Regions from separate parts of the Methylobacterium sp. WL69 genome, predicted to be linked through region 1. Evidence: predicted binding sites of a transcription regulator. Region 1 holds the regulator's gene; the other holds the start of a gene.
What was found. The regulator PhoB, encoded in region 1, activates phosphate uptake and scavenging genes when phosphate is short. The targets are predictions, from matches to a motif close to TGTCATNNANCTGTCAT.

Region 1 (5,219 bases):
TGCGCTTCCTCAACGACATCCTGCTGTCGGCGCCCTCCATCCTCATCGGCCTGTTCGTCTACACCCTCATGGTGCGGCCCATGGGCAGCTACTCGGGCTGGGCCGGCGCCGTGGCCCTCGCCATCATCGCCACCCCGGTCATCGTGCGGACCACGGAGGACATGCTGCGCCTCGTGCCCTCGACCCTGCGCGAGGCCGGCGCGGCGTTGGGCGCCCCGCCCTCGAAGGTCATCACCGCCATCACCTGGCGCGGGGCCTCGGCCGGCATCGTCACCGGCATCATCCTGGCGCTGGCCCGCATCGCCGGCGAGACCGCGCCGCTGCTGTTCACGGCGCTGAACAACAACAGCTGGTTCTCACCCAACCTCATGGGCGGCGTGCCGAACCTGCCGGTGATGATCTACCAGTTCGCCCTCTCGCCCTACCCGAACTGGCAGCAGCTCGCCTGGGCCGGCGCCCTCCTGATCACCGTCACGATCCTCGCCCTGTCGATCGTGGCCCGCTTCGTCATCAAGAGCGAGCGGGCGCGCTGATCCGCGCGCCGCTCCCACCGCCCCCCGCTCGATCGAAGGATTGCCACCGATGAACGCCGCCTCCGGGATCACCGCCGCGCAGCTCACCGGCCGCCACAAGGCGGACGAGAACTCCCCCGTCCGCATCGCCGTGAAGGACCTGAATTTCTACTACGGCAGCTTCCACGGTCTGAAATCCGTGAACCTCAACTTCCACGACCGCCAGGTGACGGCGCTCATCGGCCCGTCGGGCTGCGGGAAGTCGACCCTGCTGCGCACCTTCAACCGCATCTACAGCCTGTATCCGGACCAGCGCGCGGAAGGGCAGATCCTGCTCGACGGCCAGAACGTCCTCGATGCGAAGGTCGATCTCAACGAGCTGCGCTCGCGCATCGGCATGGTGTTCCAGAAGCCGACGCCGTTCCCCATGTCGATCTACGACAACGTCGCCTTCGGCCTGCGCCTCTACGAGAAGCTGCCGAAAGCCGACCTCGACGTGCGCGTGGAGGAGTCGCTCCGCAAGGCCGCCCTGTGGGACGAGGTCAAGGACAAGCTCAAGCAGTCCGGCATGGGCCTCTCGGGCGGCCAGCAGCAGCGCCTGTGCATCGCCCGCACCGTGGCCCAGCGCCCCGAGGTGATCCTGTTCGACGAGCCGACCTCGGCCCTCGATCCGATCTCCACGGGCCGCATCGAGGAGCTCATCGAGCAGCTGCGCTCCGAGTTCACCATCGTCATCGTCACGCACAACATGCAGCAGGCCGCGCGCATCTCGCAGTTCACGGCGTTCATGTATCTCGGCGAGCTCGTCGAGTTCGGGCCGACGACGCGGATCTTCATGAACCCCGAGAAGCGCCAGACCCAGGACTACATCACCGGCCGCTTCGGCTGAGGGCCTCCCGCGAAACGCCCGCCGCGCCGCCGGATTCGAGCGGAGCGGCCGCGATCGGGCGTTTCGCGAGGCACTCTGATCCTCGGGCGGGGGACATCGACCCCCGTATCCCGCCCCAACGCCACGTGGCAGGTTCCGAGACGGGCCTGACCGAGGAGTGCGACATGCCCGACCACATCGTCAGTTCCTACGACACCGACCTCGAAGACCTGCGCCGCTCCATCTCGGAGATGGGCGGCATCGCCGAGAAGATGATGACGGAGGCGAGCGACGCCCTCGTGCGCCGCGACGTACCCCTGGCCCAGGCCGTCATCGCGGCGGATCACCGCCTCGACACCCTGCAGCGCGAGATCGAGGAGCGCTCGATCCTGCTCATCGCCCGGCGCCAGCCCATGGCCATCGACCTGCGCGAGACGGTCTCGGCCATCCGCGTCTCGAACGACCTCGAGCGCATCGGCGATCTGGCCAAGAACGTCGCCAAGCGCGTGGTCGCCATCGCCGAGCAGGTCCAGCCGCAGAAGATCGTCATCGGCGTCCAGCACATGAGCGACCTCGTGCAGGAGCAGCTCAAGGACGTCCTCGACGCCTATGCCAGCCGCGACACCAAGGCGGCTCTGGACGTCTGGGAGCGCGACGACGCCATCGACGCCCTCTACAATTCCCTGTTCCGCGAACTCCTGACCTACATGATGGAGGACCCGCGCAACATCTCGTTCTGCACCCACCTCCTGTTCGTCGCCAAGAACATCGAGCGCATCGGCGACCACACCACCAACATCGCCGAGACGATCCACTACCTCGTCACCGGCGAGAACAGCCTGGCCGAGAGCGACCGTCCCAAGAACGACGCCTCGAACTACGCCACGGTGGACGTGCCGCCCCTCGACGTGGCCACCGGCGTCTGAGGGACGGCGGGGACCGGGGCCCATCGCCGGGACCCTGGAGACGGGACAGTTCCGGGGGCGTTCGGACCCGGTCCGGACGTCCCCGGTTTCGCATGGGGGCGCATGGTGGGCGGGCGTATACTGAGCGGGCGTGGGTGATGAGTACGCGGATCCTGATCGTCGAGGACGAGGAGGCCCTGACCCTCCTGCTGCGCTACAACCTCGAGGCCGAGGGCTTCGTGGTCGACTCCGCGACGCGCGGCGACGAGGCGGACATCCGGATGCAGGAACAGGTCCCCGACCTCGTCCTCCTGGATTGGATGCTGCCCGGCCTGTCGGGGATCGAACTGTGCCGCCGCATCCGGGCGCGCAGGGAGACCGAGCGCCTGCCGGTGATCATGCTCACGGCCCGGGGCGAGGAGAGCGACCGCATCCGCGGCCTCGGCACGGGCGCCGACGACTACATCGTCAAGCCGTTCTCCGTGCCCGAGCTCCTCGCCCGCGTGCGGGCCCTCCTGCGGCGGGCCAAGCCCGCCCACGTGGCCAACCTGCTGGTGGCCGGCGACATCGAGCTCGACCGCCTCAGCCACCGCATCCGCCGGGAGGGCCGCGAGATCCATCTCGGGCCAACGGAGTTCAAGCTCCTCGAATTCCTGATGCAGAGCCCCGGCCGCGTGTTTTCGCGGGAACAGCTCCTCGACGGGGTCTGGGGGCACGACGTCTACATCGACGAGCGCACGGTGGACGTTCATGTCGGGCGCCTGCGCAAGGCCCTCAACCGGCCCCGCCAGAGCGACCCGATCCGCACGGTGCGGGGCTCGGGCTACTCGTTCGACGAGATGTTCGCCGGCGCCGAACCGTAACGCGTCCGCTTCAGCGGAAGCCGCCGGCCAAGCTTAGCGAAAGCCGCCGGCCCGGCTCAGCGGAAGCCGCCGGCTGGGCTCAGCGGAAGCCGCCGGCCGGGCTCAGCGGAAGCCGCCGGCCGGGCTCAGCGGAAGCCGCCGGCCGGGCTCAGCGGAAGCCGCCGGCCGGGCTCATCGGAAGCCGCCGACCCGGCGGTCGCGCCGGCGCTCGGCCGCCGGCTGATAGGCGATCTCGGCGTGGTGGGTGCAGTAGGGCAGGCCGGTGATGGCGCGGTCGCCGCAATAGTGGAACTCGGGCGTGGTCGGGTCGCCCAGGGGCCAGCGGCACATGGATTCGCGCAGGTCCATGATCGTCACGCGCCGGGAGGTCGCCAGGGCCACGGGCTCGACCCGCGCGACGGGCGCCGCCTCGGCACGGGCGGCGGGCGCCTCGGCCGCCACGGGCACCATGGCCACGGGCACCATGGCGATGACCGCTCCGGGTTCGGCCGTGCCGGTCTCGGCGCCCTGCGCCGCCCCGGTCGCTTCGGCCCCGGCCCCTTCCGCCGCCTGGGCTTCCCCCTCGCGGGCGGCCTTCTTGCGGGGGAGGACCGTGTCGGACGCCTTCGCGGCGCGGCCGGACAGGCCGAGGCGATGGACCTTGCCGATGACGGCGTTGCGGGTGACGCCGCCGAGCTGCGCGGCGATGCGGCTGGCGCTCAGGCCCTCCTGCCACAGGCGGCGCAGGAGATCGACGCGCTCGTCCGACCAGCTCGGGATCGTATCCGTCATCGCCCCCTCCCGACATCGTCCTCGCTCACCCTCGGCGTCGCGGGCACGGAGGCACAGCGGCGGGGCTCCGCGGCTGGCGACTTCGGGACCGGACGGGTGACGTTCGCCTCGGGCTCTCTTCGGCGACGGGCGAACCGTACAGGAGCGCGCGAGCCGGAGGCAAGAGCGGCTTCGACGGTGATCGGAAGAGCGGTCAAGTTTCCACCGGCCAAGTTTGAGCCGGCCGTGGGTCCGTCAACTGAATTTCCACCGACTGTGTTTCCCGCGGTCGCGTTTCGACCCCCGGCCTTTGGCCGGACGAGGCGTGCCGGCGGCCCCGCATTGCCGGTGGGGGAGGGGCGGCCTATCTGAGGGGCGACTGCCGCATCCCGATCCACCCCCATCAGGAGACCCCATGCGTCTGCCCCGCGCCACGGCCTGTCTCGTCCTGTTCGCCACCGGGGCGGGCGCCGCCGAGCCCGTGCACCTCGCCAGTCACCGGGCGGTCTACGACCTGTCCCTGGCCCAGAGCGGCGGCACCCGGGCGGTGGAGAGTGCGCGCGGGCGCATCGTCATCGATTTCTCGGGCGACGCCTGCAAGGGCTACACGATGCAGACCCGGCAGGTGACGGTGCTGGACAGCGGTGAGACCGGCAGCCGCACCTCGGACCTGCGCAACACCACCTTCGAGAGCGCCGACGGACGCAGCTACCGCTTCAAGGTCAGCACCCTCCTCAACGGCACGCCCGGCCAGTCCGTGGACGGCACCGCCGAAACGGCGGCCGACGCCCTCAAGGTCCGCCTCAAGGAGCCCAAGCGCGACGGCTTCCAGGCGAGCGGCGAGGTGCTGTTCCCCACCCTCCACATGCGCCGGCTCATCGAGACGGCGCGCGCCGGTCAGACCACGCTCTCCGTCAAGGTCTACGACGGCACCGACGACGGCCGGAAGGTCTACGACACCCTGGCGGTCATCGGACGCCCGGCCACGATTGCCTCCGCCAAGGCGGAATCCGACCGCGACAAGCCCCTGCGCGAGGGCGAGATGGCGGGCATGACCCACTGGCCGGTGACCCTGAGCTACTTCACCTCCGGCGCGGGCGAGCGCACGCCGATCTACGTGCTGACCTTCGACCTCTACGAGAACGGGGTCAGCGGAAACCTGCGCCTGGATTACGGGGAATTCGCCGTGGCAGGCAATCTCAGCCGCCTCGACAAGCTCCCGGCCGCGACGGACTGCAAATCCTGACGCCCGCTACAAGTCCTGACGCGCGCTACTCGCCGGCGCGCGGCGCGGGGGTGAAGGCGAGGCCGCGCTGGATCG
Region 2 (5,219 bases), on a different contig from region 1:
GGATTTGGCATTCGGCGCGCGACGGCGGCGCCCTCGGGAGACGATTCATGCGCGGATGGATGCGACACGCGGCCGGCGTCGCCGCGCTCGGGCTGGCCCTCGGCACGGCGCAGGCGGCGCAGGCCGGCTGCACCCGCCAGGTGATCAACCGGACGGTCCACGACGTGGTGTTCAGCCAGGATGGCGGCCCGGCGATCACCGTGCAGCCGCGCCGGGCCCGCACCATCCTCTACCGCCAGTCGGGGCGGGTCGACGTCGCGGTCTATTGCCGGTCGCGGGTCGCCGGCCTCGAACCCGTCCCGCAGGAGCCCGCGTTCCGGGCCGCGTTCGACACCGTGGCGGTGTTGGACCGCTGCTACGTCGCCGTCGGCCGCGGCGGCACCCAACCCATCGCCCTCAACAACCCGCGCCAGGGCGACATCGTGGTGGCGCCCTACGGGCTCGCCTGCCCGTAGGGGCGGCGAGCCTCCTCCAGAACACCGCCTCAGAACACCGCCGGCACGAACATCTCCGGCGGAACCGGCTGGCGGGCGTAGTCGTCGTGGCGCTCGCGCTCGGGCAGGTGGACGGGCGGATGCTCGACCTCGCCGTAGGGGATCTGCGACAGCAGGTGGGCGATGCAGTTGAGGCGGGCCTTCTTCTTGTCCACGGCCTCCACCACCCACCACGGCGCCTCCGGGATGTGGGTGCGGGCGAGCATCACCTCCTTGGCCTTGGTGTAGTCCTCCCACAGGCGGCGGGACTGCACGTCCATGGGCGAGAGCTTCCACTGCTTCAGCGGGTCGTGGATGCGCATGGTGAAGCGCAGTTCCTGCTCCTCGTCGGTGATGGAGAACCAGTATTTCAGCACGATGATGCCCGAGCGCACCAGCATCCGCTCGAATTCCGGCACGGAGCGGAAGAACTCCTCGACCTCGTCGGGGGTGCAGAAGCCCATCACCCGCTCGACGCCGGCGCGGTTGTACCAGGAGCGGTCGAACAGCACGATCTCGCCGCCCGCGGGCAGGTGGCTGACGTAGCGCTGGAAGTACCATTGGGTGCGCTCGCGCTCGCTCGGGGCCGGCAGGGCGGCGACCCGGCAGACGCGGGGGTTGAGGCGCTGGGTGATGCGCTTGATGGCGCCGCCCTTGCCGGCGGAATCGCGGCCCTCGAAGATCACCACCACGCGCAGCTTCTGGGCCTGCACCCAGTCCTGCAGGCGCACCAGTTCGTGCTGGAGCCGGAACAGCTCGCGAAAATAGCGCTTGCGGTCCATCTGCGGCGGCCGCGGCGCCCCCCCGACGGCGTCGGCGAGCTGTTCGAGGCGCTCCTCGTCCAGCTCCATCTCGAGCTCCTCGTCGAAATCGTCGGCGACCTCCCGCCGGATCGCCTCGAGGTCGAAGCCGCCCGCCCGCTGCCCGTGATCCATTGTCTTCCCGAAGCCCCGCCGTCTGTCGGACGCTTAGATCACGGCGATATGACAGTTCGGCGAAGCACGCCCCTTCGTACCGGGGGCGTGGCAGGGGCATCACCGGCGACGCCGACCATCGGCCCCGATCGCGCCGACGGGGCAGTCATTTCGGACGGTCCGGCCGATGTCGGTGGCCCAGGCCACTAGAATACAGTCAAAAAATTCTCTAGAGTTTAAATTGTTACCTAGAGTTTTTTCCAGCGAGGCACTGATGAGCAGCTGTAAGGGAAGCAACGGCGACACCTGGGAGATCTACGGCAGCGGGACCGACTGGCGCTGGCGCCGCACCTCACCGAACGGACGGATCGTCGGGGCTTCGACAGAATCATACACGAGCAAGGCGCATTGCATCGACAATGCGCGCCGCAACGGCATGGACTGCACGCCGGCTTAGGGCGCAGGGCCGGTTCGCCGCGCCATCCGCAAGGCGAGCTGGCGCGTCCAGGAAGGGGGAAGCGTCATCAGGGTGTCGCCGAGGCGGGCGATGGAGCCGGGGACGATCCGGCATTTTGCCGGCACGGGACACGGCCAAAACCCATGCCGCGCCTTCTCACCGACGAGGCCGTCCTGCCGGGCGTGCTGTTCGCCCTACGCTTCGACGGGGAGGGCCGCGCCGTGCCCATCGCGTCCGCCGCCGACCTGCCGGCACCGGACGCGGCGGGCGCGGGCTTCGTCTGGCTCCACGTCGATCTCATCGACGCCCGCGTCGCCGGGCTCATCGAGGCCGGGCGGTTCGGGCCGCCGCGCCTGTCGGCCGCCACCTTCGGGCGCGACGAGCACCAGCGCGTGGTGGTGGAGGGCACCTGCCTCGGCGTGGTCATCGCCGACCGCGAGCGCGCCTTCGACGGCGCCATCGGCGAGGAACCGACGGGGCGCCTGCACTGCGTCCTCGGCCCGAACGTCCTCGTCAGCGGCAGGCGCCACGCCACCGCCGGCGCCGAGGCCGCCCGCGACGCGGTGCTGGCCGGCGCCCGCGTGACCTCGCCGGCCCGGCTCCTGGAGCGCCTCGTCGAGGGCGTCGTCGCCTCCCTCGACGCCTGCGCCAAGCGCTTCTCCAACGAACTCGATATCATCGAGGACCGCGTCCTCGACGAGACCCGCGCCGCCGATCCGAAGCCCCTGGCCCCCATCCGCCGGCAGGCCGTGCGCCAGCACCGCCAGCTCTCGGGCCTGGCCGCCGTGTTCCACCGCCTCGAAGCCGAGACCGACGAGGACGACGACGCCCTGCCCGAGGCGGTGGTGACCATGGCCGCCCGCGTGGTCCAGCGCCTCGATTCGCTCCACCGCGACATGCACGTCCTGTCCGAGCGCACCCGCCTGCTGCAGGACGAGATCGCCGGCCGCACCGCCGCCGAGACCAACCGCCAGCTCTTCACCCTGTCGGTGCTCACCGCCCTGTTCCTGCCGCCGACCCTGGTGACCGGCGTGTTCGGCATGAACACCAAGGGCCTGTTCCTGGGCGAGTTCGAGAACGGCTCGTTCCTGGCGCTGGGGATCTGCGGCCTCGCGGCCCTGGCGGTCTACGGCGTGATCCGCCGCCTCGGGCTCGTCAAACGCCGCGCCCGGTCGTAAGCCGGCGTCCTGTCGCGCGGCGGAGCGCCTGAAATCCCCGCGCCCCGCCCGCGTTCGTCATCGAAGCGTCACCTCCCGGCGCGAACGGTGCGCCCAACCCCGTCTGGAGCCTTCCCCGCATGGACTTCTTCCGCCGCTTCACCGTGCTGATGTGCGCGCCGAACTTCGATCCGGACGATCTCGAGGGCGTGCGCGTCCAGCAGATCCTCACCTCCATCGAAAAGCTCGGCTTCGAGGTGGTGCGGGCCCGGCGCGTCGAGGACGCGGCCATCGCGGTCCAGACCGATTCCGCCATCGGCTGCATGGTGGTGGATTGGGGCAAGCGCGGCCTCGACGGCAAGGCGGCGGCGCTGATCAACCTCATGCGCAAGCGCGGGCTCGAAATGCCCATCGTGATCATGGTCCGCCGGAAGCGCCTGGAGGACATCCCCGTCGAGGTGCTCGACTTCATCGACGGCTACATCTTCCTCGCCGAGGAGACCCCGGACTACATCGCCCGCGGCCTCGTCAGCCGGGTGAAGCAGTACGCCGAGACCCTGAAGACGCCGTTCTTCGGGGCGCTCGTCGACTACGCCGAGCAGGGCAACCAGCTCTGGACCTGCCCCGGCCACAACGGCGGCATCTTCTACAACCGCTCGCCCATCGGCCGCATCTTCGTCGAGCACCTCGGCGAGGCGGTGTTTCGCGACGACCTCGACAACTCGGTCCTCGACCTCGGCGACCTCCTGGTCCACGAGGGCCCGGCCCTGAAGGCGCAGAAGGAGGCCGCCGTCATCTTCGGGGCGGAGAAGACCTACTTCGTCCTCAACGGCACCTCGGCCTCGAACAAGATCGTGCTCTCGGCCCTGGTGGCGGAGGGCGACCTCGTCCTGTTCGACCGCAACAACCACAAGGCGGCCCATCACGGCGCCCTGTTCCTCGGCGGCGCGATCCCGGTCTTCCTCGAGACCGACCGCAACTGCTTCGGCCTCATCGGGCCCATGTACCACGAGGCCCTCGACGAGACCCTGATCCGCGAGAAGATCCGCGACAACCCGCTGATCACCGACCCGGAGGCGTGGAAGCGCGAGCGCCCGTTCCGCGTGGCGGTGGTCGAGCAGTGCACCTACGACGGCACCATCTACAACGCGCAGATGATCGTCGATAAGATCGGACACCTCTGCGACTACATCCTGTTCGACGAGGCCTGGGCCGGCTTCATGAAGTTCCACCCGCTCTTCGCCGGGTGCTTCGCCATGGGGCTCAAGGGTCTCGATGAGACCTCGCCGGGCATCATCGCCACCCAGTCGACCCACAAGCAGCTGGCGAGCTTCTCGCAGGCGTCGCAGATCCACACCAAGGACAGCCACATCCGCGGCCAGACCCGGCGGATCGAGCACCGCCGCTTCAACGAGACCTTCCTCGTCCACGCCTCGACCTCGCCGTTCTACCCCCTGTTCGCCTCCCTCGACGTCGGCGCCCAGATGATGAAGGGCCGCTCGGGCGTGGTCCTGTGGGACGACACCATCCGCCTCGGCATCGAGTGGCGCAAGAAGGTCCGCGCCATCCGCCGCGAGTTCGAGGAGAAGGAGGGCGATCCCCAGAAGCGCTGGTTCTTCGACCCGTTCGTGCCCGACACCGTGAAGGGCCCGGACGGCAAGGTGCCGTGGGAGAGCCTCTCCACCGACGAGCTCGCCGGCAACGCCAAGTACTGGGAGCTGACCCCGGGCGCGGCCTGGCACGGTTTCACCCACGTGGCGCCCGACTACGCCATGACCGACCCGAACAAGCTCACCGTGCTGACACCGGGCTTCGACCGGCGCACGGGGGAGTACGCCGACCACGGCGTACCGGCCCCCATCGTGGCGCAGTACCTGCGTGAGAACCGCATCGTGCCGGAGAAGAACGACCTCAACTCCCTGCTCTTCCTCCTGACGCCCGGCGTCGAATCCTCCAAGGCAGGCACCCTGATCTCCGGCCTCGTCGGCTTCAAGCGCCTGCACGACGAGAACGTGCCCCTGGAGGACGCCATGCCCGAGTTCGTCCGGCGCCGGCCCAACCGCTACAAGGGCGTGCGCCTGCGCGACCTCTGCGCCGACTTCCACGCCTTCCACCGCGAGGCCGGCACCAGCGCCCTCCAGCGCAAGCAGTTCGAGCCGGGCCACCTGCCCGAGATGGTGATGACCCCGAAGGAAGCGGTGCAGCAATTGACCCGCAA

Region 2: FV218_RS16930 (CorA family divalent cation transporter) is a predicted target of PhoB. The motif match lies at 1,907-1,923, and genes of this name have one in related genera.

The regions. Positions count from the first base shown of each region.
Region 1 is NZ_VRUZ01000084.1:4,084-9,302, reverse strand. It holds gene pstA (phosphate ABC transporter permease PstA) at 1-533, shown strand, start outside; gene pstB (phosphate ABC transporter ATP-binding protein PstB) at 583-1,401, shown strand; gene phoU (phosphate signaling complex protein PhoU) at 1,566-2,306, shown strand; gene phoB (phosphate regulon transcriptional regulator PhoB) at 2,444-3,148, shown strand; gene FV218_RS17905 (GcrA family cell cycle regulator) at 3,320-3,919, opposite strand; gene FV218_RS17900 (cell envelope integrity EipB family protein) at 4,314-5,144, shown strand; gene FV218_RS17895 (DNA polymerase IV) at 5,170-5,219, opposite strand, start outside.
Region 2 is NZ_VRUZ01000073.1:3,285-8,503, reverse strand. It holds gene FV218_RS16945 (hypothetical protein) at 48-455, shown strand; gene ppk2 (polyphosphate kinase 2) at 485-1,408, opposite strand; gene FV218_RS16935 (DUF1508 domain-containing protein) at 1,662-1,844, shown strand; gene FV218_RS16930 (CorA family divalent cation transporter) at 1,988-3,022, shown strand; gene FV218_RS16925 (Orn/Lys/Arg decarboxylase N-terminal domain-containing protein) at 3,142-5,219, shown strand, end outside.